Regions from separate parts of the Streptococcus sp. SC1 genome, predicted to be linked through region 2. Evidence: predicted binding sites of a transcription regulator. Region 2 holds the regulator's gene; the other holds the start of a gene.
The links. Region 2 encodes HrcA, which represses chaperone genes, less so after heat shock. Its sites were predicted from a motif close to TTAGCACTCNNNNNNNNNGAGTGCTAA; they were not measured.

Region 1 (12,511 bases), on a different contig from region 2:
GGATAACCTCGCTTCAGATTGAAGTTAAAATCTTTAGAAGACACTTTTATAAGGACTTTGTCTTCAATCTGTGAAAAGGAGTGAAAACTCCTTTTCTTTTTGTAAGTCAGACTGAAACTTCCAAATTGTTTATTTATTTTATTGACATTTTCTATAAAAATAAGTACAATAGTTTTATTAGCAAACTATACTATATCGGAGGTATTGGTATGAAATTTTCTAATCGTTTATTGTTGTTCCTTAAAGGAGTTGTTTTTGTCTTTTTAGGACTTTTGCTATTTACAAACCCAGTAGCTAATCTTGTTGCTTACAGCTGGTGGATTGCATTTGGTTTACTGGTTTCTTCTATAGCAGCTATTTTAGGCTATTTCTCTGCACCAAAAGAGCTTCGCTCACCTGTTTATCTTTTCCAAGGGTTTGTTAGTCTTCTCTTAGCTCTTTACCTCGTGGCTTATGGCTTTGTGACCCTGCCGGTCGTCATTCCGACCATTGTAGGAATTTGGTTAATTGTAGAAGCCATTATTGCTTTCTTTAAAGGCAATCGTCTAGGATTGATTTTCCCTATTATTGGTAGCAATATCATGTGGGTAGCCTTGCTTACATTTTTACTAGGTCTAGTGATTCTGTTCAATCCAGTGGCTACAGGTGTCTTTGTCGTTTATGTCATTGCCTTTGCATTTTTAGTTACTGGCTTCACCTACATTATTGAGGCCTTTCGTAAATAGTCTAGTTGCTATTTCTATCGCATTCAAAAAAGCTGGGAAATCATATTCTCAGCTTTTTCGTCTCTTTACCTAACAAGAGGCAACCAACTATACACAGAAGATGGAAAAGAGTTGTATATTGATCCAACTTCTCAGAAAAGAACACTTCATACCCAATATGAACCTGGTTTTATTGAAGCAAGAGATAAATCTCCACTAGAGCTCTTAATTGAAAATAAGGAGCTATTAGATTAAATAAAAAAAGCGAGGATATCCTCGCTTTTCTATTGTAAAATCTTATTCTTCATTATCAATCATCAAACACTCTGCCTGTGAGTTGGTACATGAGGTAAATGTGCTCCAAGGTTTTGACAATTCGCGTCACATGAAGTTATTTAAGCATCTCCTTTTCTCTCATTACCATTTTCTGTTATAATAAATTGTACTTCTAGAATAGAAAGGACTTAAGATGACAACTCTTATTAAACATAAACGTGTAGAATTTTCAGAACTTTTTTATGACCTAGTTTTTGTTTTTGCAATTTCAAAAGCAACTACTTTAATTGAGCATCTTCATAACGGTATTTTGACTTGGAATTCTTTCCTTGATTTTTTCATGGCTGTTTTGGTTCTCACTGATTCATGGATGATTCAAACCGTTTATACCAATCGCTATGGAAAGAACTCTTTATTTAACATGGTAATCATGTTTATCAAAATGGGACTTTTACTCTTTATAGCCAATATGATTGGACCTGATTGGCAACAATATTTTCATTATCTTTGTTGGGCTGTTGGTACATTAACCTTTACCTTATTTTTACAATATTTGGTTGAATTTTTTAGAAAATCAACCGATAATGTTGAACGGGAAAGTATCAAAGGTTTTCTATGGATAACAGGTCTAGGAAGTTTAGGAGTCTATCTAGCAGCTCTTCTTCCTATTTACGTTGGAGTCTCTGTCTTATTTGCTAGTATTCTGCTAACATTTATTATGCCAAGTATCTTGCTTAATAAAGATAAGCATTACCAGGTAAATCTCCCCCATTTAATCGAGCGTATCTCCCTTCTTGTCATTATTATGTTTGGAGAGATGATTACGGAGCTAGCTAACTTCTTTACAATCGAGAATTTCTCGATTTATTCGGTTCTTTATTTCATTATTATGATTTCTCTGTTCTTGTTTTATTTTGGTCAATTCGACCATGCTATTGATGAAAAATCTAATCAAAAGGGACTATTTCTAATTTACAGTCACTATCCTATTTTCATTGGACTTCTTATGATGACCGTTTCGATGAGTTTTCTTCAGAATCCTGAAGCTAATCGTCTCTTTGCAACCAGCTTCTCTTATATCGGATTTGGCCTCTTTCAAGCTGCTGTCCTAGCAAATGGGCCCTATAACAAACACTATCTTCGCTATTCGAAAAGTTACTACTGTGTCCAAGCTACACTCTATCTGGCTGCCTTGATTCTCTCTTTAATCTTTGCTTCTAATCCTATAATAGTAGTAAGTATTACAACCATTTTAGCTCTAGCTATAGCCATTCATTTTATTTATTTTTATGTGACACAGAATAAAAAATATTCCAAATCTAACTGGGAGTTCTTTTAATGAGTTTATAACATTAAAAAGCCTTGGGAACCAAGGCTTTTTTTTCATTAATTTGTTTTTCCATTTTATCCTCCAATTTGATCTCGCACTGACATTTATTTATAACAAAACTATATATCTAGAATAGCATAATCATTAGGTATTATAGGTTTTCAAACAAAATACGAGTCATTCGTTTTTGCCCCACTTTTGCCCCATTTTTAAATCCTGACATTGAAAATACCTAAAAGTATTTCCCTAAAATCAGCTATATTTCAACATTTTTGTTTATTTTCAATATGAAAAGTTCTTACAAATTCATGCAGGGGGCATAGAAAGTATGACTAAAAAGCCTTGGAATCCAAGGCTTTTTCTCTCGTCTCAAGAGCATTTGCCCCGTCACTTGCCCCACATTTTTTATGAGTAATCTATCCCGACTCCTCTGATGTAATTAAATTCTCCCTAATCTAATGAAACCTGCAAGTCGAACATCTGTTCCAATTCACTTATCATAGACTAGCGTTTGGCAAACCACAAAAGACCACCCTTGAGGTGGTCTTTTGTCTAAGAAAACTATTTCTCATTAACATAATTATAGCAGAATATGTGACTATAGAATAATCGTTTTTCAACAAGTCTTATTGGTGAAGTTACGTAATTCTGGATAATGCGTGAAGGAATGCAGAAAGGTCAAATACGATTTCTCTTAAAAGATTTGCAACTTTAAGCTTGACATGGAACGCGTTCCAGAATTTATAATGGTTTCAGAAGAAAGAGAGGTACATTTTATGAATATCAAACGTATTTTTTGTGACATGGATGGTACATTATTAAATAGTGAAGGACGAGTGACTAACAACAATGCTGCCTTAATACGTGAAGCAGGGATTCCCATAACTTTAGTATCTGCTAGAGCACCAATGGAAATGAAGGATGCCATAGATGCCCTTCAATTAAAAGGTACCCAAGTTGCGTTTAACGGAGGATTAATTTATACAATAGGCGATCATAATCAAGTCCTACCTATTCGTTCACAAACCATTAAAAAAAGCACAGTAAAGCAGTTGCTGAGAGGAATACGGCTGCATTTCCCTCAAGTTAGTTTATCTTATTACGATCTTAATAACTGGTATTGTGATAAAATAGATGAAGGAATCCTATACGAACATAGTTTAACTCAACAAACACCAACGTTTATTCATAATGAAGATCAGTTTTTAGAAGGCCAAATAAATACTTTTAAGATTATGATGATTACTTTCGATGAAGCAAATATGCTAGAATTACAAAAATATCTTCAAAGTTTGGACTTACAAGAAATCACTATTCAACGTTCAGGTAAGGCATATCTTGAAATTACACATGTCTTAGCCAAAAAATCTAAAGGAATTGCTTACGTCCTTCGAAAAGAGCAGTTGGCTAAAGAAGAAACGGCTGCATTTGGAGACGGACATAATGATTTGCCGATGCTTGAAATGGTAGGTTACCCTATTGTTATGGATAATGACTTTGATGACATCAAAGCGATAGCCTATAAAATAACGAAGTCTAATGATGAAGATGGCGTAGGATATGGGATTCAGAAATATTTAAAGTAGGGCTCTTATAATGACGAGTATTAGTGATATAGCTAAAAAGGCAGGTGTTGCTAAATCGACAGTTTCCCGTGTGATCAATCATCATCCACATGTTTCTGATGAGACACGACAAAAAGTAATGGATCTTATCACTGAATTGGATTATATGCCAAATCAGCTAGCACGGGATTTAAGTCGAGGAAAAACACAAAAAATAGGTGTCGTCATTCCACACACGCGCCACCCGTATTTTACACAATTAATAAATGGTCTCCTAGATGCTGCTAAAGCTACCGACTATCAACTTGTTATGATGCCTTCAGATTACAACCAAGAATTAGAACTATCCTACCTGAAGCAACTCAAAAAGGAAGCTATTGACGCTTTAATCTTCACTTCAAGAGCCATTAGTCTTGATATGATTGAAACCTATGCGAAATATGGACGCATAGTAGTTTGTGAAAAATTACAGGAATCTAATCTCCTATCCTCTGCTTACCTTGACCGCTACTCTTCATTTGTGGATGCTTTTTCTGCTATGAAAGCACAAGACTTGGAGCGCTTAGTTTTGTTATTTTCAAGAGATAATGAATCATCGGCTACCTATCAAACCGCATTATTAGCTTATCACGATGTTTATGGTCAACAATTGACCCCACATATGGTAGTTGGAAACATCCACGATTTTAATGATGGCCTACATGTATCTCATCAATTGATAAAAGATGCTCGTATCGATGGTGTATTAGCTACAAGTGATGAAGTTGCTGCTGGGCTCATAAAAGGATATGAAGAAAGTGGAAAAAAATGTCCCTATATTATTGGGCAGGAACATTTATTAGTTGGGCAACTGTTGAAACTCCCAACCATAGACCACAAATCCTATATTCATTAGGAAAATTAGCTTTTAAACAAGCTTTATCTGAAACAATTAGTCAAGAAGTTTTGATCTCAGAATTTTTACCTCAAGACAATTAGTCATTAAAATAATAGAAAAAGTTTCCAACTATACGAATTGGAAACTTTTTTAATGATTCATAGTTTTAAACAGTTGTTACTTAGCCCATTTTGAAATAATCAGATTTAAAATCATTCCAAGCATCTTCTAAAAATCATTTATATTTCAACATTGTTGATTACTTTCAATATGAAAAGACTTCAAACCATTGTTTTGGATCAATAGTTTGAAGTCTTTTTTACTTTATTGATTTCAAAAAAATTGTACTTTCTTCGATGTGTCTTACATCATGCCGCCCATCATGCTTGGATCCATAGCTGGTGCTGCTGGCGCAGGTTCTGGCTTGTTGGCCACAACTGCTTCTGTTGTCAAAATTAGACTAGCAACTGAAGCCGCATTTTGCAAAGCTGAGCGCGTCACCTTGACTGGGTCAATGATTCCAGCTTCAATCATGTTCACCCATTCGCCAGTCGCTGCGTTAAAGCCTGTACCAGCTTCAGAGTTTTTCAGGCGGTCGATGATGATAGAGCCTTCAAAACCAGCATTCAAAGCGATTTGACGGACAGGCTCTTCCAAAGCGCGGAGGACGATGTTCCGGCCAGTCGCTTCATCGCCTGTTAAGTCAAGGTCAGCTACTGCATCTAATACGCTAACAAAGGCTGTACCACCACCTGACACGATCCCTTCTTCTACTGCAGCACGAGTCGCGTTAAGGGCATCTTCAATACGGAGTTTCATTTCTTTAAGTTCGGTTTCGGTTGCAGCACCGACCTTAATCACCGCCACACCACCGGACAATTTAGCCAGACGTTCTTGCAGTTTTTCTTTATCAAACTCAGAAGTTGTACTTTCAATTTGCGATTTGATAACCGCCACACGGTTGGCAATAGCTTCTGGATTACCAGAGCCTTCTACAATCACGGTACTGTCCTTGTCAACAGTGACTTTGGAAGCTTGTCCAAGCGCTTCAATGGTCGCATCTTTGAGCTCCAGACCAAGGTCTTCTGTAATCACTGTACCACCAGTCAAGATGGCAATATCTTCCAACATAGCCTTGCGACGGTCACCAAAACCTGGTGCTTTAACAGCCACTACATTAAAGGTACCACGAATCTTGTTAAGAACCAATGTTGGCAGAGCTTCACCATCCACATCATCTGCAATGATCAAGAGCGGACGGTTGGTTTTCAAAATACTTTCCAACAATGGCAGAATCTCTTGAATGTTAGAAATTTTCTTGTCTGTAATCAAGATATAAGGGTTGTCCAGATCAGCCACCATTTTTTCACTATCTGTCACCATGTATTGAGACAGGTAGCCACGGTCAAACTGCATTCCTTCTACGACATCCAGCTCTGTTTCCATACCCTTGGACTCTTCGATAGTGATAACGCCATCGTTGCCAACTTTTTCCATAGCTTCAGAGATGTATTCACCGACTTTTTCGCTACGAGAAGAAACGGCAGCAACCTGAGCAATTGCTTCCTTGTTAGAAACTGGAATCGCAGTTTCTTTCAGAGCGCTGACAGCAGTCGCAACTGCTGCTTCAATTCCGCGGCGGATACCGATTGGGTTAGCACCCGCAGTCACGTTTTTGATGCCTTCGCGAACGATAGCTTGGGTCAATACAGTAGCAGTCGTTGTTCCGTCCCCAGCGATATCGTTGGTTTTTGAAGCTACTTCTGACACCAGCTTAGCGCCCATGTTTTCAAAATGGTCTTCCAGTTCGATTTCTTTGGCAATGGTTACACCGTCATTGGTGATAAGGGGTGAACCAAAAGATTTTTCCAAAACAACATTGCGACCTTTAGGGCCCAAGGTTACCTTGACAGTATCTGCTAAAATATCCACACCACGAACCATTGCACTACGTGCATCTGATGAAAATTTAATATCTTTTGCCATTTTTAAACCTCTTTCTTAGATTTTTACTCCACAATTGCAAGAATGCTTGCTTCCCCAACAACCAAGAATTTCTCATCTTGATCTTTGACTTCAATGCCAGCATGGCTTTCAACTAAAACCTTATCACCTGGCTTGACACTTAGTGCAACCAGCTCTCCGTTCAACGTACGGATGCCTTGGCCGACTGCGATGACTTTTGCTTCTTTTGTCGCGTCTTGTCCTGCGCCAGCAATGACAAAGCCACCAACTTTCTGTTCTTTTTCTTCTACTTTTAAGACCACACGGTCACCTAATGGTTTTAACATCTTTTTCCTCCAAAGATTGAATTTTAGCACTCTATGACGCTGAGTGCTAATCTATAGTTAATATTGTATCACTTGGTCAGAAATAGTCAAGAAAAAACTTTGCCGAATGACAAAGTTTTTGGGGGAAATTAATTGGAAATATTATTGAGCTAACTTCAGTTTTTCTTCAAAATCATCAATAACCTTTTGCAAATTTAGTCTACCCTTGTAGATGCCATAGCCAAAGACCAGCATGACAAGAATTCCCAAAACAGCTAAGATGACTCCTACGATGAAAAGAAGCAGATTGGTTCGATGAAAGAGATAGATCAGGACAAAACCGATACTGGCAATGGCAAAGAAAAGGCTAAACCAGCGTCCGAGATTTTCAATCATATGCTTTTGGTATTGAATTTCTGTTTCATAGCCTTGAATCAATTCTTGTTCTGTCATGATTTTCCCTCTTTTTCTTAATATTGGAGACCTGGATTAAAGAAGCCAGCCAGTACACCAAGGAAGGCGATAACAACTAGAATGAGCATCACTTTGATTGGAGAAAGGTTCTTCTTGGCCATGAGCCACCAGCAAAATACGATAAAGACAGCTGTTAAGAGACCTGGATAAACACCATCTAATTTATCTTGTAAGACAAGGTAAGGCTCTTTTTCACCCGGATTGGTCAATTGGAAGGCAGTTTTGATAGGTACCCAAGTCGCTGCAACAGCACCGATAACCATTCCGCCGACAATCCCAACAGATTTACGGATAGCTTGCCCTTGTTCTCCTACTAGAAATTCAACAGCCTTGTCTCCCAATTCATAGCCTTTAAAGTAAGCGAAACGCATACCGAAATAAGCCAGCAGATTCCAAACTAGGATATAGAAGATAGCTCCAACAGGTGAACCTCCATTTGAAAGCCCCATTGAGATCCCCAAAATAACTGGAATCAAGGTTCCAACGATCAGAGAGTCACCGATACCAGCAACCGGTCCCATCAAGCCAGCCCGAAGTCCGTTGATGGTTTCGTCATTTACCGCTTCTGCACCATTGGCACGCGCTTCTTCCAAACCAGCTGTGATCCCAACGACCAGAGTACCCAGCTGAGGTTCCGTATTGAAGAAGGCTGTATAAGTGTGCATAGAGCGTGCTTGCTCTTCTTTTGTATCGTACAATTCTTCCACGATTGGTAGCATAGAAGTCAAGTAACCAAAAGTCTGCATGTGCTCTTGAGAGAAGCAGGTCAAGTGACCATAGTACCAGTGGTGGAATGATTTGGTCAGTGTTTTTTTAGATATTTTTTTAGTTGCCATCTTAGATATCCTCCTCGTCATCATCGTCAAAATCACCTACTGCCACAGCACTAGCTTTGACATTTTTCGCCATCTGTACTTCATAGAAGAGCAGGGCAAAGATCAGTGATACAACTGCACTAGACACAAGGTTGAGACCAAGTGAGGCAGCCAAGGTAAAGCCAACGAAGAATGGAACAAAGTCTGTCACTTTTTCAACGATTTGTTTCAAGAGAATCGCAATACCGACACATGGAAGGAGAGAACCTACTGTAAAGAGGGTTTTCATTGGTAGACCATCCATTGGGAGGGCATCTTTCAGAGCTGTAACGGCATCAGCACCGTAACGGCAAAGAATCAGTGTTGGCAAGAAAGAGAAGAGGAAGTGGGAAACCCATGGCAGATACCAGTCAACCGCATACAATTTTTTGTATTCTCCCTGTTCGACTGCTTTCCAGCCCATGTGTTGCCATACCAAGTTCATCGTTGCTGTTCCGTAGAAGAGAACAGTTCCTAGTGTACCAACCAGCACACCCATTGATTTTGCAAAGTCAGCAGCCTGCTGAGCATCTGAAATCCCTTGTGACTTGATCGCAACCATTGCCAAAGGAATACCGATATAAGAAACTGCACGGACATCGGCCGAAACAGTACCGCCAGGTGTTACCAGCGCAATATACACCAACTGCATGGCTACCCCACAGATAATACCGAGGCTCACATCTCCTAAAATTAAACCACAGACGAGTCCTCCGACAAGCGGACGTCCAAGTGTATAGTTACCAATACTTGAGCCACCCATACCCGGCATAGAGGATAAACTAGCAAAGATACCGAGGATTGCGGCTTGCAACCAAGAAATTGTCATAATCTTTCTCCTTTAAGTAAGATCGAGCAGTAGCAGGAGCTCGGTTCCAACTCCTTCAAATAGACCTTGCCCCGCAAGGCTATCGAAAGTCCAAAACCGTGTCCTGCTTAACTTCTGCCCCTGTTTAAAAACCAAATTTAGATTTGAAATCACTCCAGTAACCGATGGAAACGTCTGGAAGCAGCTGGAATTTTACCTTGTAGCCTGCTTTTTCAATCGCTTCGATCGCTTCCGCTTCTTCTTGTGTGATGGATTGATTGTTGCCCAGCTTGACAGCTCCTGGACGGTCATTGGCTGGTCCGACGATGATTTCTTTGACATTGCCTGGCACATAGCCTTGGTCCACCAAAATTTCTTTCATATCAATCGGATTTTTAGTAATCAAGAAATAACGGCTGTCAGATTCGGTTACCTTGCCAGATTTTTCCTTGAAGGCTTCCTTAGTCCAAACGAAAGTTTTCTTGTCAGAAGCCCCTTTATAGGCTTGGATCAAAACCTTGTTGCTGGCTGCTGCATCATTGACTGCAATCAGCCCATCGCAAGGATATTCCTTAGCCCAACGAGTGACCGTTTGACCGTGGATCATGCGGTCGTCAATCCGTACAAATGTTACTACCATTTTGAATCTCCTATCTAAGTTAGTAAATGAATAACTTTTTAAATGTCGTCATCTTCCTCATCGTCATCTGATGAGACTTCAAACTCCTGTAAGGCTGCTGTCGCTTCTGAAAGAATCGTCTGAGCAAGATCTTTGCCTTCCAGCATATCCTTCATCACAAGCCCAGTGAGCCCCATTGTCAGATTCAGCCCTCCAAGAATGACTGCCGAATCCAATTTGCCTAATTCTGCTAGGACACTAGCCGCCGTTGTTAGAGGACTTCCTCCGACAATATCGGCTAAAACCAAGACTGAATCATCTGCTTCTAAACCTGCCAAGGCTTGACGGAAATCGAGAGCAAAATCATCGACTGATTTTCCCTCTTTCAGACCCACAGCGATGATTTGGTCTGTTTTATCACCAGCAAACATCTTCAAGGAGCTCTGTACGCCTTCAGCTAGCCCCCCATGACTGACCAGTACAAGATATTTCATCTTTCCTGCCTCCTTATTTTCTTGATTCTATTGTACACAAAATGAAATCGCTTCCCTATTGTCAAATGTCACTTTGAAAAGATGACAAATGTGAGTTTAGATGTGACAAATGTCATATTGGTCTAGTCATCCTTGGCTTTTTTTCTGACTTAATTAGAAATAAAAAAGAAAGCAGAAAATTATCTGCTTTCTATTTCTCTTTGAATGCTCGGCAAGGCACTGTCAATCTCTTGATTTCCCAGAGCTTCCTTAATCAAATAATCAAGTCTTTCCAAGGTCTGCCGATCAACTTCTTGTCCAATATCTATGATAGAACGCTCCATCATACTATCTAGCCTCTCAGAAGTCAGAGAATCCAAGCCGAAGTCATCTGCCTGCAAGATTTTTCTAGTTTGTTGACTTTTCACTACAGAGGGCAAGACTGAAGTTCCCTGTGATTTTTCAAACAAGGTCTGCTGGCTCTCTTTGTCCTGTGACAACAAGAGCATAAATTCCCAAGCCAGTTTCTCTTGCTTAGTGTTGGAAGACATGCCAAAGAGGGAAGTCTTGACCTGTGTTCCCATCACCTTGCTATTGGCTGTCGGCATCGGGATACAGGTCCAAGAAAAGCTAGAATATTTAGCAACATGATAAGGATAAGGCTTGTAGGTCCGATACTGGGCTAGACTCATAGGATAGAAGGCCACTCGCCCCTCGTCAAAGTCATGAGAAGTCACCTTATAATGCTGGCTGAGCATGTCTAGCTTGCTCATAAAGGCCAATGCTTGATGCATCTCTGGGCTGTCTACATTGATACCTGATTTATCGGTAAGATGGCCGCCGTAAGCTATCAGAGCTTGCTGCCAAGTGTAATCTGTAATACCGTACTGATCTACCACGCCATCGCCATTGGTATCCTTGGTTACTTTTTTGCAAATCTCATAGAAATCCGCCAAAGTCCAGCCTGACTCAGGAATGCTGATTCCTTCTTTTTCAAGCAGGTCTTTATTGACACACATCATGATAGGATTGCTCTCAACTGGAAGAGCATAGCTGACTCCCTGATATTGCCCAGCTTCATAAGCGACGGGATAAAAGGCTGTCCGTTCATCATCCGTTAGGAGGGTATCCAAGGATTTGAGGGCACCAGCCGAGGCCAACATGCTAAAGTCGTTTTCCGGTACCATGAAAAGATCCGGCTGTTCGCCTTTTAAGACCTGCTCTGCCAACCAGTCAGCGTAATCCTTCTTGGGAATCCCGCTTTCGTAAACAACCTTGACATGAGGATGTGCCTTTTCAAACTTTTTAATCAGGCTGTCCATGGCCTTGTTTTCACGACTATTTGGAACATCCCAGCTAGAGCCCGCATAGACACCGATGCGTAGGACTTTTTCATGACTAGACGACCAAAGTGCAAAGCTTAAAATACCTGAAACAAGAACCAAAACAAGAACAACCAAATGTCTAAGTCGCCACTTCATTTGTCACTTCCCTTGCTAAAGTCTCGCTGGGTGACTCCGGTCTGTACGGCCCAGATAGCCAGCTGAGTTCGATCACGCAGATTCAGTTTAGATAGAATCCCTGATAGGTAGTTGCGTACGGTCCCTTCCGACAGATAAAGCTTGGCTGCAATCTCCTTATTAGAAATCCCAAAGCCAATCTGCTGGATAATCTTCCACTCCGTCCGGCTCATGTCCTCTACATTTTCCTCTGACACCGTGATAGCAAAGTTGGACTGGGCCATCTGTGAAAAGATTTTGAAGACCTTGGTGGCAATATTAGGATTAATCATAGCTCCGCCCCGATAGACTGTCTGAATGGCTTCGTGAAGCTCTTCTGTCGAAACCCCTTTGAGAATATAACCAGACGCGCCATATTTGAGAGCAGAGAAGATAAATTCATCATCGTCAAAGGTCGTCAGAATGATAATCTTAACATCTGGATACTGCTCCTTGACAGCCTTGGTACAGAGTACACCGTCCATGACCGGCATACGAATATCCATCAAAATCACATCTGGGCGTACCCGATGAAGCTTTTCCAGAACTTCCTTGCCGTCTCCAACTGTCCCGACTACCTCGATGTCAGCATGAGCGGACAGGATGATTTGCAGAGACTCACGAATCAAGGCCTGATCGTCTGCAATTAAAACTTTAATCATTCCAACCTCCTATTTTAGGGATTTCAATGTAGGTATAAAAGCCATCTCGATTTTCAAAATGAACCTTCCCACCGATAATAGCCAACCGTTCCTGCATTTG
Region 2 (12,511 bases):
TGGTGTCACTTCAGCTGAAGCCAACAAGTCTTTATTCTTGCTCAACAAGCTGAGGAGAGCGTCGCCTGACGGATGGTTTGGTTTTTGTTCCAGCAAGGTCTGCGCTTCTTTGCTTAAAGTATCCAATTCAGCCGTCTTGTCCGCAAAATTCTTGCGTCCATCCAGAGCCTTAAATGCCTGAGTCAGTTTTGCTAGACTTTCATCGACTTGGTCCTGCGTGCTCGTATCGTGGTCTTTTAGAATTTGCTCAGCAGATGCAATTTCCTTGAGCAAGGCTTCTTTGACTTCTGGAGTCGCAAAGCTAAAGTCAACCTTGTTTTGAACACTCGCTGTTTCTGCTAGCTTTTGCTTCAGATATTCATCGTTCAAGGTTGGTTTTGGTGATACAAAGACATCGTACGTTGTCGTCACACCACGATAGTTGACCGAAATAGTTTGACGGCCTTCTTTGTGACTATCATAGCCTGAGACTTGCACACCTGCTTCATCAAAAGTATGCTCTTCGGTCGTTTCATCATCAAAGACCAGACGGAAACGTCCTCCTGTAGTCTCAAGGCTTTCTCCCACGATATAGTCTGTCTTAGGTTTTTCGATTACTTCTAGGCCTACAGGAGTCTTCTCGCCTGCTTCGCTATGACTAACGACAAAGACCGTCAGCACTTGATCCAGTTTTTGTCCCAGATAGGACAGTTGCAAATGCTGCTCTCCTAGCTTAGATGGATCATAGCCCGTCACTTCCACCCCACTGTTTGAAAGTTGAACCAATTGGTCTGGCTGGCCATCCTTAAAGCTGACACGAATTGTACCACCTTTCAGAGACAGAGCATCTCCTTGACGATAGACTTTTCTTTCTGGCGCTGTTTCAAGCTCAACCTTCGAAATTTCCTTGTCTTCTTTAGGCACTTCAATAGCTAGTACATTACTAATATCTTTACCAGCTACTTGTGAGCGGTAATACAAGAGGCTAGGGAGTTTAGCAAAAGCAAGTGGTTTGAAGATGAGATTGCCGTCTTTGTCCGCCGTCATAGTTGCAATCGGTTTTGTCGCATCGCTGCTGTCATAGAGGGATACCGTCGTCTTAGCTGGTACATCTTTGAAGCCTACTTGGACATATCCATTTCCAAGAACACGCGCAGCAGCATCTTTCATCGGCACGTTAACTGTTTCCGTATCCAAACTTTCATACATCTTCCAGTTGTAGATTCGGATTGCCCGCCACGGAGTTCCATTGTCGGCTGTAATGACATCCAAACGCCAGTCTTGTGCTCGAATTGGCTTATCCAAAACGATATCTGACACATGATCTTTATTGCCACGAACGGCCTTGGCTAATTTCCACTCGCCCGCCTCATCCTTATAATACAGGTCAAAGTCGCGTGTATTCATCTTGCCGTCGTCAACAGACTCTCCGCCTGCACCAGCATGCTCCATAACCCAGCGAGTCACTGTCCGAGGCTGAGTCAAACGAATATCTACCGTACCACTAAGTTGGGCGGAAGACCACTTGTCTGACAAACTGGTAATGGTGCCATTCAGCATTCCTTCGACGCCTTCGCTACCATCCGCATCAGAGAAGGTTGTACCAATTACTTTTGCACCCAACACCACATTTTCTGCCAAAGGTTTTGGCAAGCTTGTATCAGAAACCTGCATCCCCCAGTCAAAGTCAACTGTCCCAGCATCTGAACGCAAACCATTCTTTCCTACTGCAACGACTTTCAACTCTTGCTTGCTGCCCTTGGCACTAGCTGAACGGCTCACTTTAGCCAAATAAGCGGATGTGCTAGAGGTTCCTGCCACTAGACGCCATTGGTCGCCGTCTTTCTCGTAGATTTCGTAGTAATCCGCATCTGCACTGCCTTTAAACTGTAGTAAAGCTTCTGCTTCCTGCGCATTTTGAAGACGCTTAGCCTTGACCACCACATCTTTTGGTGCAGCTGGCTTCTCTTGATTAGAATAGATGGACAATTGACCTAGGTTAAACTTATAGTCCTTGACATCCTTGTCATGGTCGAAGTACATTTTCACGCCATAAATGGTTTTACCAGCTAATGAAGATAAGTCAAAGGTCTCTGTCTTCCAGTCCTTGCTCGGACTGAGTTCTTTCCACTCGTACTCAGAATAGTCTGGCTTCGTCGCAAGTGCCACCCAAGTGCTTGTTCCTTGGCCACCCTTATGGGTCAGGGTCAGCTTGGTCTTGTCACTAACTGGAATCTTGGTCGAGTAGAGCATGACATTCTGGTTGCTGTTTGCAGCCAAGTCACCCTCAAAAGCCAGTGAATTTCCGCCGTTGTAGGCTTCGTCAAAGTCATAGCGTCCTTTGAGCGGTGCACTGCCTTCCGCATGTCGGATCCACCAACGCCAAGTCGGCAAGAAACCAGACACAGAACGATAGTTCCACTCGCCGTCTTTTGAGACTTTCCCATCTACAAACCAACGTTTTCCGTGTCCTGTATTAAAGGAAGTATTAAAATCAGGCTTGGTGATAGCTGTTTTATCAACCACCAAGTTGGACATTCCATACCAAGATTGGTCTGCTGGTTTGCCCTTGCTAGGATCGCCTTGGAAGCCTGTCCAGAAGTAGTTTTCATGAGTATGGTAGCCCTCACCCGTCTTACCTAAACCAGTGATCGTATCAGGCGCATATAGACCTAGAGACAGACGAAGTTTGCCATTTTCATCCAAAATCGCATCCCAGTCCACATTAGTCTTGTAAGAACCACCCTTTTGCAGCTCTATCCCCGCCAAAACATCGTAAGGATCCCGTTTGATCCATTTTGCCGTACTGATGGAATAGTCTGTCTCTGCCTTGCCCCAGTTAAAATTGGCAAAGAAGGTGTCCACTGGATTTTCTCCATCTTTAGGCTGCATAAATTGATAATTATATTCGCCAAGGGCATTTTCATGGTAGCGACCATATTCGTAGGTCATGGCATCATACCAAGAATATTTAACGGGGTAATTCAAAGAACGTGCGTACTCTTTGGTATAGAGCAAGAAGTCACGCATTTTGGGACCAAGTGGCTCTACTTGGCTACCTGTCGTTTCCTGGTTGATAAAATAGCCATCATAGCCATAATATTTAGCCAATTCGACTAATTTACGGGCAATTGGGAAGGTCTTTGAGCCTTCAGAATCTTCTTTCAAGGCTTCTGCAAAACGTTCTTGATCCTTAGCACTTGACGACCAATTGAAGAAGAGAGTCCCGTAGATTGGCACACCATTTCTATGGGCCGCATCAATAACATCTGGCGTCGGAACTAAACCATCCCAGTACACCATAGAATGCAAATATTGCCAGTAATCGAAAGCATAGGCCTTGAATTCTTCCCCACCAATAGAAGCATGATCCTTAGCTTTAGAGTTCATATTAGACAGAGCCTGTACTTTCGCTTCTGGATTGGCTTGTTGGTTGATTTGGTGTCCCTGATAACGCTCAGCCAGAGGCACGCTAGCCCGGTTGATTTCATCATCTTCACGAGCTCCTGGCTTCCAGTCAAGCAGTTCTTGCCAAGTATCAAACTTGATTTCTTTGGGTTTGAGCTTTTTATCTTCTTGACTTGGTAAGTCCTCTACGACTTTTGTCTCTTTGCTGGCAGGTGCTTCTTCCTTGACTTCTTTTTCCTTGCCAGCCGTTACTTCCTTGCTCTCAGCTACTGGAGTCTCAGAAGCAAGAGCTTGCTTTTCAGCTTCTGTCGCCAGACCTTGGACAGCCTCGACAGGTGCTTCACTGACTTTCGTCTCTTCAGTTGCCACTTCTGTCTGAGCTTCCTCCTTGGCAAGGACGCTAGTAGTAGCTTGTGAGGCTGCTGGGCTAGTTTCTTCTGCTAAAGCATGACCAGCTCCAAACAGCGCTATTCCGACCAAAACAGAGCAAACGCCTAAACTCAACTTACGGATACTAAATCTTTGTTTCTTATCAAATTGCATTTTTACCTTAACTCCTTCTCTTCTTTTCTTTTTTCGTGCACTTGCTGCCTCCTCCCTGGTCGCTCCTTTCAAAAGGTAATCGCTTACACTTTTGCATAAAAAAAGAAAGATTCACTTAAAATCATTCTACCTTGCGCGAGCTTGCCTTGTCAATTCATTCTATCTTGTCCTATAAATAGAGATTAAATCTCTAAAAATAGTACAAAAAAAGAGAGATAGTCTCTCTTTTCCCTCTTTATTCCCCTTCAAAGACATCTTTCATCTTATCAAAGAAGCCTTTCTTCTTAGGGCTCACTGTGATGTCTCCAGCTGCCGCAAAATCCTTAAGAGCCGCCTTTTGACGGTCATTGAGGCCTGTCGGCGTTACGACATTGACAGTGACATATTGGTCACCTACACTTCCATCGCGCAGATTTGGTGCTCCCTTGCCACGCAGACGGAAACGTTTGCCCGTCTGGGTTCCTTCTGGGATTGTCAGTTCAACATTTCCATGGACAGTTGGGATTTCCACACTGTCACCCAGAGCTGCTTGCACAAAGTTGAGGTTGAGCTTGTAGTAAATGGTAGAACCGTCACGTTCAAATTTATCGCTTGGCTCAACGTTCACCACTACATATAGGTCTCCGTAAGGACCGCCATTAAAGCCTGCCTCACCTTGTCCCGCCAAGCGAACTCGTTGACCTGTTTCCACACCAGCTGGAATTTTTACATGAACGCTATGCGCTTGCTTTTCATGTCCTGTTCCATGGCAGGTTTCACATGGACTTTTGATTTCTTGTCCGCGACCATGACAGACGTCACAGGTTACTTGACGACGCATCATACCTAGTGGTGTCTGAGTATCGACGTTAATAACACCAGAGCCGTGACAGCGACCACAAGTTACTGGGCTAGTTCCTGGCTTAGCACCTGAACCATGACAAGTCCGACAGCTAGCTTCACGATTGTATTTCACTTCTTTTTCTGTACCGAAAATAGCCTCTTCAAAGCGGAGATTTACCCGATACTGGAGATCGTCTCCTTGACGCGGAGCGTTTGGATTACGAGTCGCGCCACCGCCAAAGAAGCTAGAAAAGATATCTTCGAAGCCACCAAAACCAGAGCCATCAAAGCCACCGAAGCCGCCTGCACCGCCGCCAAAGCCACCATTGGCACCCGCCGCGCCATATTGGTCATAGGCCGCCCGCTTTTGCTCATCGCTCAGCGTTTCATAAGCCTCCTGGACTTCCTTATATTTATCTTCCGCCCCAGGCTCCTTATTGATATCTGGGTGATATTTTTTAGATAATTTCCGATAGGCTCTCTTAATCTCATCCTGAGAAGCATTCTTAGAGACACCTAAACGATCATAAAATTCAGTATTGTTCATTTAAGATACCAAGAGCGAACAGAAAGCGACTGAAATTTAGGAAACCGACAAGAAATCCTGATTTCTTAGGAGGTTTATCTAATTTCCAAGCTTTCCGCTCGGGTTCAATTACGAACACCCTTGTTCCTTTCTGTTAATATTGCGGAACGAAACCTCGATTTAGATAGGGTTCAGTTCCTTTCTAACTTAGTTTAAAGAAGGACCAAAAATTTACGTTCCAACTCTTTTTACCGAAAAACAGAGGCTGGGTTGCAACCTCTGTTAAAAAATTTATAGATAGTTCCTCAACCAATCTGGCATAGAATCGTCATCAAGACTCCAAGATTCAATCTCATGTTCATCCTCACTCCAGACATTTTCATCACCATCAAAAAATTTACTGCGAGAACACTTATATTTTACAACTGTATCGCCTTCTAAACGATATTCATTCCAGTAATAACTCTTTCCGTGTCCCTTCCACTCATTAGTAGTGTAAATAGTGGGCATAAACTCCCCTCCTATAAATTATTTTACTTCTCAGTAAACTCTCCGTCTACGACGTCATCGCCTGCGTTTCCTGTTGCTTGTGCGCCTTCTGCTCCTGCTTGAGCTTGTTGTGCTGCTGCGGCTTGTTCGTAGAGTTTCACTGCAAGGGCTTGAGCTTTTTCGTTCAACGCTTCAAGTTTTGCTTTCATTTCGTCCAAGTTGTTGTCTTCTTGAGCTTTCTTAAGGTCATCAAGGGCAGCTTGTGCAGCATCACGTTCTGCATCGAAGCCTTTGCCTTCAGTTTCCTTGATTGTCTTTTCAGTCGCAAAGATAGCTTGGTCAACTTCGTTACGAAGATCAACTTCTTCTTTACGTTTCTTGTCTGCTTCAGCGTTTGCTTCTGCATCTTTCATCATGCGGTCGATCTCTTCGTCTGTCAAACCTGAGTTAGATTGGATAACGATTGTTTGCTCTTTTTGAGTTCCAAGGTCTTTGGCCTTAACAGATACGATACCGTTCTTATCGATGTCAAAGGTTACTTCGATTTGTGGGATACCACGAGGTGCAGCTGGGATATCTGTCAATTGGAAACGTCCAAGAGTCTTGTTATCTGCTGCCATTGGGCGTTCACCTTGAAGAACGTGGATATCAACGGCTGGTTGGTTGTCCGCTGCAGTTGAGAAGACTTGTGATTTAGATGTTGGAATAGTAGTGTTGCGATCGATGAGTTTTGTGAAGACGCCACCCATTGTTTCGATACCAAGTGACAATGGTGTCACATCAAGAAGGACAACATCTTTGACATCACCAGTGATCACACCACCTTGGATAGCCGCACCCATGGCAACCACTTCATCAGGGTTAACTGATTTGTTTGGTTCTTTACCAGTTTCAGCCTTCACAGCTTCTACAACGGCTGGGATACGAGTTGAACCACCAACAAGGATCACTTCGTCGATATCTGACAAGCTCAAACCTGCGTCTGAAAGGGCTTGACGAACTGGAACTTTTGTACGTTCTACAAGGTCACGAGTCAAATCGTCAAATTTCGCACGAGTTAAAGTCATTTCCAAGTGAAGAGGTCCAGCCTCACCAGCAGTGATGAATGGCAAGCTGATTTGTGTTGAAGTTACACCAGAAAGGTCTTTCTTAGCTTTTTCAGCCGCATCCTTCAAACGTTGCATTGCCATCTTGTCAGTAGACAAGTCAATACCATTTTCTTTCTTGAATTCTGCTACCAAGTGGTCGATAATCTTTTGGTCAAAGTCGTCACCACCGAGTTTGTTGTCCCCTGCAGTTGCCAATACATCAAAGACACCGTCACCCAATTCAAGGATAGATACGTCAAATGTACCACCACCAAGGTCGAATACCAAGATTTTTTCTTCTTTGTCAGTCTTGTCCAAACCGTAAGCAAGAGCCGCCGCAGTTGGTTCGTTTACGATACGCTCTACTTCAAGACCAGCGATTTTACCAGCATCTTTTGTTGCTTGACGTTGAGCGTCGTTGAAGTAAGCTGGAACTGTGATAACTGCTTTGGTTACTTTTTCACCAAGGTAATCTTCAGCATAGCCTTTCAAGTATTGAAGGATCATAGCTGAAATTTCTTGCGGAGTGTATTCTTTACCGTTTGCAGAAACTTTTTCAGAAGTTCCCATCTTAGATTTGATAGAGATTACTGTATCTGGGTTTGTTACTGCTTGACGTTTTGCTGCATCACCAACGATGATTTCACCATTTTTGAATGACACTACAGATGGAGTTGTGCGGTTTCCTTCTGGGTTTGCGATGATTTTGCTTTCAGTTCCTTCAAGAACCGCAACTGCTGAGTTTGTTGTACCTAAGTCAATACCGATAATTTTAGACATGTGTTTTTCTCCTTAAATTTATTTTCTGTTTTTCTTTTTAATACTCTTCTTAGGTGGCGGCGCCGTCAGAGCTTGACTTCGTCAATCTCTTTGACTAAACTTTGAGCCTAAGTCTCAAAGTTTGCGCAAATAACGCCACGGCGAAGAATATCGTCTTTGGTTCGCTTCGCTCACTGTTGCAAAGCTGAACAATTTTTTATCTTTCTTCATAGTTTAGTGTCGTTTCGGACAAGGTTTACGCAGTAGCTGATTGGCAGTTCACTTCGCAAACGCTCGTGACCAGCCTAATCACCCTTGCGGGGGTGCGTCAACGAAATCACAGATTTCTGACTTACCGCCTAATTATAAACAACCACCATTGCTGGTCTTAGAATGCGGTCATGGAGTTTGTAGCCTTTTTGGAAGACTTGTGCGATAGTATCAGCTGGATGTTCATCGTCTGCTGGGAGAGTTTGGATGGCCATATGGTAGTTATGGTCAAATGCTCCGTCCGCTGCGATTTCTTCAATTCCTTCTTCTTTCAAAGCATGAATCAGGCTTTCTTGTACCATTTCCAAGCCTTTTTTGACATCGTCTGTCAATCCTTCGACGGCAAGCGCACGCTCAAGGTTGTCCAAAGAAGGGAGAATCGCTTTTGCCAAATCTTGGCTACGATAGCGTTGCAAGAGTTGGCGCTCTTCATTGGCACGACGTTGGATATTTTGCATTTCTGCATGAGCGCGAAGGTATTTATTTTCAAAGTCTTCTGCACGCTCATTTGCTAGTTCTAGTTCTGATTTTTCTGGAGTAGTTTCATCCGCTTCTTTAGCGGTTTCTACCTTTTCTTCTGTAGTTTCTACAGCTTCTTCAGCAGCTTCTACCACTTCCTCTTCTTTTACTTCTTCGTTTTTTGTTTCCTCAGACATTTTTCGCCTCCTTTTTAGGAATTTATGTAATTTCATGTTCAACTCACCTCATAATGATTGCTACTCAGATATCGGTAGAAATCTGTGAGTTTCATAGTCAAGACTCGATTGACAACATTGAGTTGACTGACCACTTTTTGGTAATCCAGATTGACTGGACCGACCACTGCCAGCATACCAAAGCCCCGATAGGGAATTAAAAATTTACTGGAAATCAAGGTTAGATTGGCCAGACAGTCCTCTTGGCTAGCTGCGACTCGGACATTTTGCATCTGATCCTCAGCTAGACTATCACGGATTTCAAAAGCCACCTTCTGACGATCATCAAAGAACTGATAAGCCTCAAGATCCGCAAAACGTAGCAACTGGACTTTGCCAGCTACAGCTACTTTTTCCGAAAACATCTGAGCAAAAATATGCTCAAAGAGATCGAGAACATTGTCCGTCGTCGTAAAGTAACGCTGGATAATCTGCGGAATCTCCGTCCGAATCTTGTAGTGAATATCTAAGACCGTCTGTCCCAAAAAGCGCTCCTGAATCATATCCCTCAAGCGCAGTAGGTCATCCTGGAGAAAATTCCTAGGAATCATGAACTGACTGGTCAGTGTATTGGACTCATCCAGAGTAAAGACAGCTAAAGCTGCGTGCTGGCTAATAACAACGATATCAAAAGCCGTCAGCCGTTGCCGACTAGGCTCGACGTCAAGAGCTACAACCGTGCAATCACTCAACTCTGCCAAGACGTCCGCTGCCCGCTGCAGGATATCCTCCAGCTTGAAGAATTCTTGGTCGAAAGCTTTGACAACCTCGTAGAGCTCATTTTCCGCCAGCTGATCAAAGGTCAAGGAATGACGGACAAAATACTGGAAACCTGCTACACTGGGCTTGCGCCCACTCGATGTATGAGCCTTTTCTAGCAACCCTTCCTTTTCCAAGGCTGCCATATCATTCCGAATGGTGGCACTCGAAGACTGGATAGACTCTTGCAAGGCTTTAGAACCGACAGGCTCATGCGTCTTGGTAAAGATATCAATAATTAGATTTAAAATCTCATTTTGGCGTTCTGTTACCAAGGACCTCACCTCTCTTTAGAAAATTTCCAGCCACTGGCGAGATTTTATTTTTTATATTTAGCACTCTAACACATCGAGTGCTAAGTTATGATTCTATTATACACTCTTAAAAATGAATGTCAAGACAAAAAACCAAAAAATTAGCACTCTTTTTGCAAGAGTGCTAAAAATCAGTCTCAAGTCCTAGAAAACTTTATTAGATGGGATTCATTTTACAATTCTTTTGATGAGCTTTAAGCTTTTTCATAGCCCAATCATAGTGACTGGATGTGGCGCTGACAAAATAAGAACCCAAAGTCGTTCCGCCTGTCCATTTATAAACTCCCTTGGAAAACAATTCTTCATTGGTTAAGGTTGCGGCTAGGTCCAGGACAGCTTTATGTGAACTAGCCAGTAAAGAACTTGCCTCCTCAAGAGAGGTCTGCTGGTGCTTTTCCCAAAATGCGACATTCATCTCACCATAAGTTCTCCAGTTGTAGGGAGCTGGCAAGAAGGACTTCTCTTCTCCCCTTTGATTGGCCTGCACCCAGTTGAGCAGCAACTGGTGCCATTCATAAAGATGGATTAAGACATCCCTCAGATTCCGATCGCGCTTCCAGTGGGCTTCTTTCTTTTTCTCATCCTTTGAAAAATCAAAGGGCCTCGCCAACTCTTCTGCTGTCATGTTCGAAATGAGCAGATTCAGTTTTTCGAAATTTTCTGTAGCTGCAGCCAGCAAATCGTTTTTTGTTGTAGGTCTTGGCATGACAAATTCCTCCTATCTGACGGAATACCTTAAGATGGTTTTCAACTTTTCTTCTGGTGTCCTATTTTTGTTGCTCAAGTAAATCTCTCTGTGAACTTGGTCGCATCTTTCCAGTCCCAAGCTGTTTGCCAGCTCATCCATTTTCTCAAAAGAGGCCGGCTCACTGTCATAACTTCCTACGTGTAATACCTGAATGGCCCGCTCCTCTGGCAATCTTTGAAAACAAATGTCGTCGTAGAGAGGATTAGGCTTTTTCTTGCGGACATTCTCAAGCGCTGCCGCAAATATATCCTGATCGATGACATTAGGCTGCTGAATCATGAGCTGATAGCGAAGTCGACTTTTATCGAAGCCTTCCCCAGCAGCTTTTTCCCAGATACCTTCCAAAGGATAAACCGTGAAATCCGTCACCTTATCCTCCGCCTCATCTTTCATCATGGATTTAAAGAGCATTTTTATGGAATAGGCCAGTGAATAAAGGTCAGATACCCGCTCAGAGAAATCCGCTTCATTGGGGTCACCCGCTCCTTCGATTACAATGAACTGTTGACTCGGCACCTCTACTAGCTCTGGCTTTTGCTTGGCTCCATAAAGGCCTTTCTCGCCCTTTCTCCATTCATATTTCATCTTGCTGCCTCCTTTTCTCTTCTTACCATTAGTATACAAGAAGATACCTGACACCCTATGTCAAGTTTTATATTTTTCTGCCAGCTGATGAATCATTTCTTTCATTTTCACTCGGATTTCAGAAGGATCTAAGACCTCCACAGCGTCTCCAAAGGATAGGATGTAACTATATAGACGGTGGTCATTGGGAATGTCGATTTCTGTGTACAGATTTCCTTCCGCATCTGCCCGAATGTCTCCGCTTAGTTCATCATAAACCCTGAAGGCTACTTTGCGATCAAACTTGACTGTCAGTTTAATGGTATTTTCATAGGTCAGTTCTTTTTCCAAGACGACATCTTCAAAGCTGTCCTCAAATCTCTCCTCCAGCCGCTCCAAATTTTTCATCCGAGATAGCTTAAAATACCTGAATTCCTGTCGCAAGAGGCAGAAAGCATAAAGATACCAATTCTGACTTTTAAAGAACAAGCGTACAGGCTTGACACGGCGATTTGTCTCCCGCTCATCACTAGCAAAGTAAGAAAAAGAAACAAGGTGCTTGCCTAGAATTGCAGTTTTCAATTGATGAAAGGTTTCTTCATATGCTGTATCATTTTGCCAGTGATTAAAATCGATTTCGATCCAGTTGGGATTTTTAATTTGAAAAAGTGCCGAAAGCTTTGTAAGTAGGTCACTCTGGTAAAGCTGGCTGGTGCTCTCCAGGCCTTGCAGGGCAGCCATGATCTGCTCTTTCTCCTCCGCTGTCAGCAGAGACTTCCGCAAGACAAAATCCTCTGCGATTTCTATGCCGCCACCCTTTCCTTGCGTGGTATAAATCGGAATCCCAGCGCTGCTTAGAGAGTCCACGTCTCGATAAATGGTCCGGACCGAGACCTCAAATTTTTCGGCCAGCTCCGTTGCAGTTACTTTTCCTCTCTCCAAAATATAGTACAATATCTGAAATAGTCGATTATTCTGCATGCCTGCTCCTTCTCCTCTTCCTATTATACAATACTTGCCATAGCATGTCATATTTAGGCAGGTTAGACCTAGGATAAGCTGTAATGAAAAAGAGAGTGGGACAGAAATCGGTAATTCGTTAGAATTCGATTTCGTCGTCCCACCTCCGCACAGTTGAGTAGGGCTGTAAAAGCTGATGGAATCAGCCTAGTAGAGCCCACTCAACCACTGCGTCTTGCTCGACAATCCAAAGACAATTGAGAGGCTAGGACTTTCGCCCCAGCCTCTTTTAGTGATTAGAAACCTTATTTCCGATAGATGTTGTTTGTCTTTGTTTCCCTGACCACTACTAAGCTTTACCATTATTTCCCGTGACAGGAGCAAATGTTGGCAAAGCCACCCCCTCTTTTAGCAGGGCTTCATGGTAGAGCTTGTAGAAAACATGGTACAGACTCGCCTGCATACCGCTTGCAACGATTAAACTAATCCGAAAGTAAAACTGCCCGCTCGCAGTCATTTGCGGTCCCAGAATATCAGGTTCCTTCAAAACTTCTGGATGTTCAGGCACAGCTTCCTGATTGACAGCA

Region 1: groES (co-chaperone GroES) is a predicted target of HrcA. The motif match lies at 7,067-7,093, and genes of this name have one in related genera.

What each region holds. Positions count from the first base shown of each region.
Region 1 covers NZ_JAQCMU010000001.1:219,345-231,855, reverse strand. The annotation lists gene PAN94_RS01190 (DUF308 domain-containing protein) at 210-725, shown strand; gene PAN94_RS01185 (low temperature requirement protein A) at 1,174-2,319, shown strand; gene PAN94_RS01180 (Cof-type HAD-IIB family hydrolase) at 3,087-3,896, shown strand; partial or broken gene PAN94_RS01175 (LacI family DNA-binding transcriptional regulator) at 3,907-4,853, shown strand; gene groL (chaperonin GroEL) at 5,116-6,738, opposite strand; gene groES (co-chaperone GroES) at 6,762-7,043, opposite strand; gene PAN94_RS01160 (DUF202 domain-containing protein) at 7,185-7,475, opposite strand; gene PAN94_RS01155 (PTS system mannose/fructose/sorbose family transporter subunit IID) at 7,493-8,332, opposite strand; gene PAN94_RS01150 (PTS mannose/fructose/sorbose/N-acetylgalactosamine transporter subunit IIC) at 8,334-9,179, opposite strand; gene PAN94_RS01145 (PTS sugar transporter subunit IIB) at 9,304-9,798, opposite strand; gene PAN94_RS01140 (PTS sugar transporter subunit IIA) at 9,837-10,271, opposite strand; gene PAN94_RS01135 (ABC transporter substrate-binding protein) at 10,451-11,731, opposite strand; gene PAN94_RS01130 (response regulator transcription factor) at 11,728-12,411, opposite strand; gene PAN94_RS01125 (sensor histidine kinase) at 12,404-12,511, opposite strand, start outside.
Region 2 covers NZ_JAQCMU010000005.1:114,545-127,055, reverse strand. The annotation lists gene PAN94_RS08180 (endo-beta-N-acetylglucosaminidase) at 1-3,930, opposite strand, end outside; gene dnaJ (molecular chaperone DnaJ) at 4,166-5,299, opposite strand; gene PAN94_RS08170 (hypothetical protein) at 5,570-5,788, opposite strand; gene dnaK (molecular chaperone DnaK) at 5,812-7,635, opposite strand; gene grpE (nucleotide exchange factor GrpE) at 7,974-8,540, opposite strand; gene hrcA (heat-inducible transcriptional repressor HrcA) at 8,579-9,613, opposite strand; gene PAN94_RS08150 (ClbS/DfsB family four-helix bundle protein) at 9,810-10,358, opposite strand; gene PAN94_RS08145 (GyrI-like domain-containing protein) at 10,371-10,985, opposite strand; gene PAN94_RS08140 (helix-turn-helix transcriptional regulator) at 11,046-11,945, opposite strand; gene PAN94_RS08135 (mechanosensitive ion channel family protein) at 12,274-12,511, opposite strand, start outside.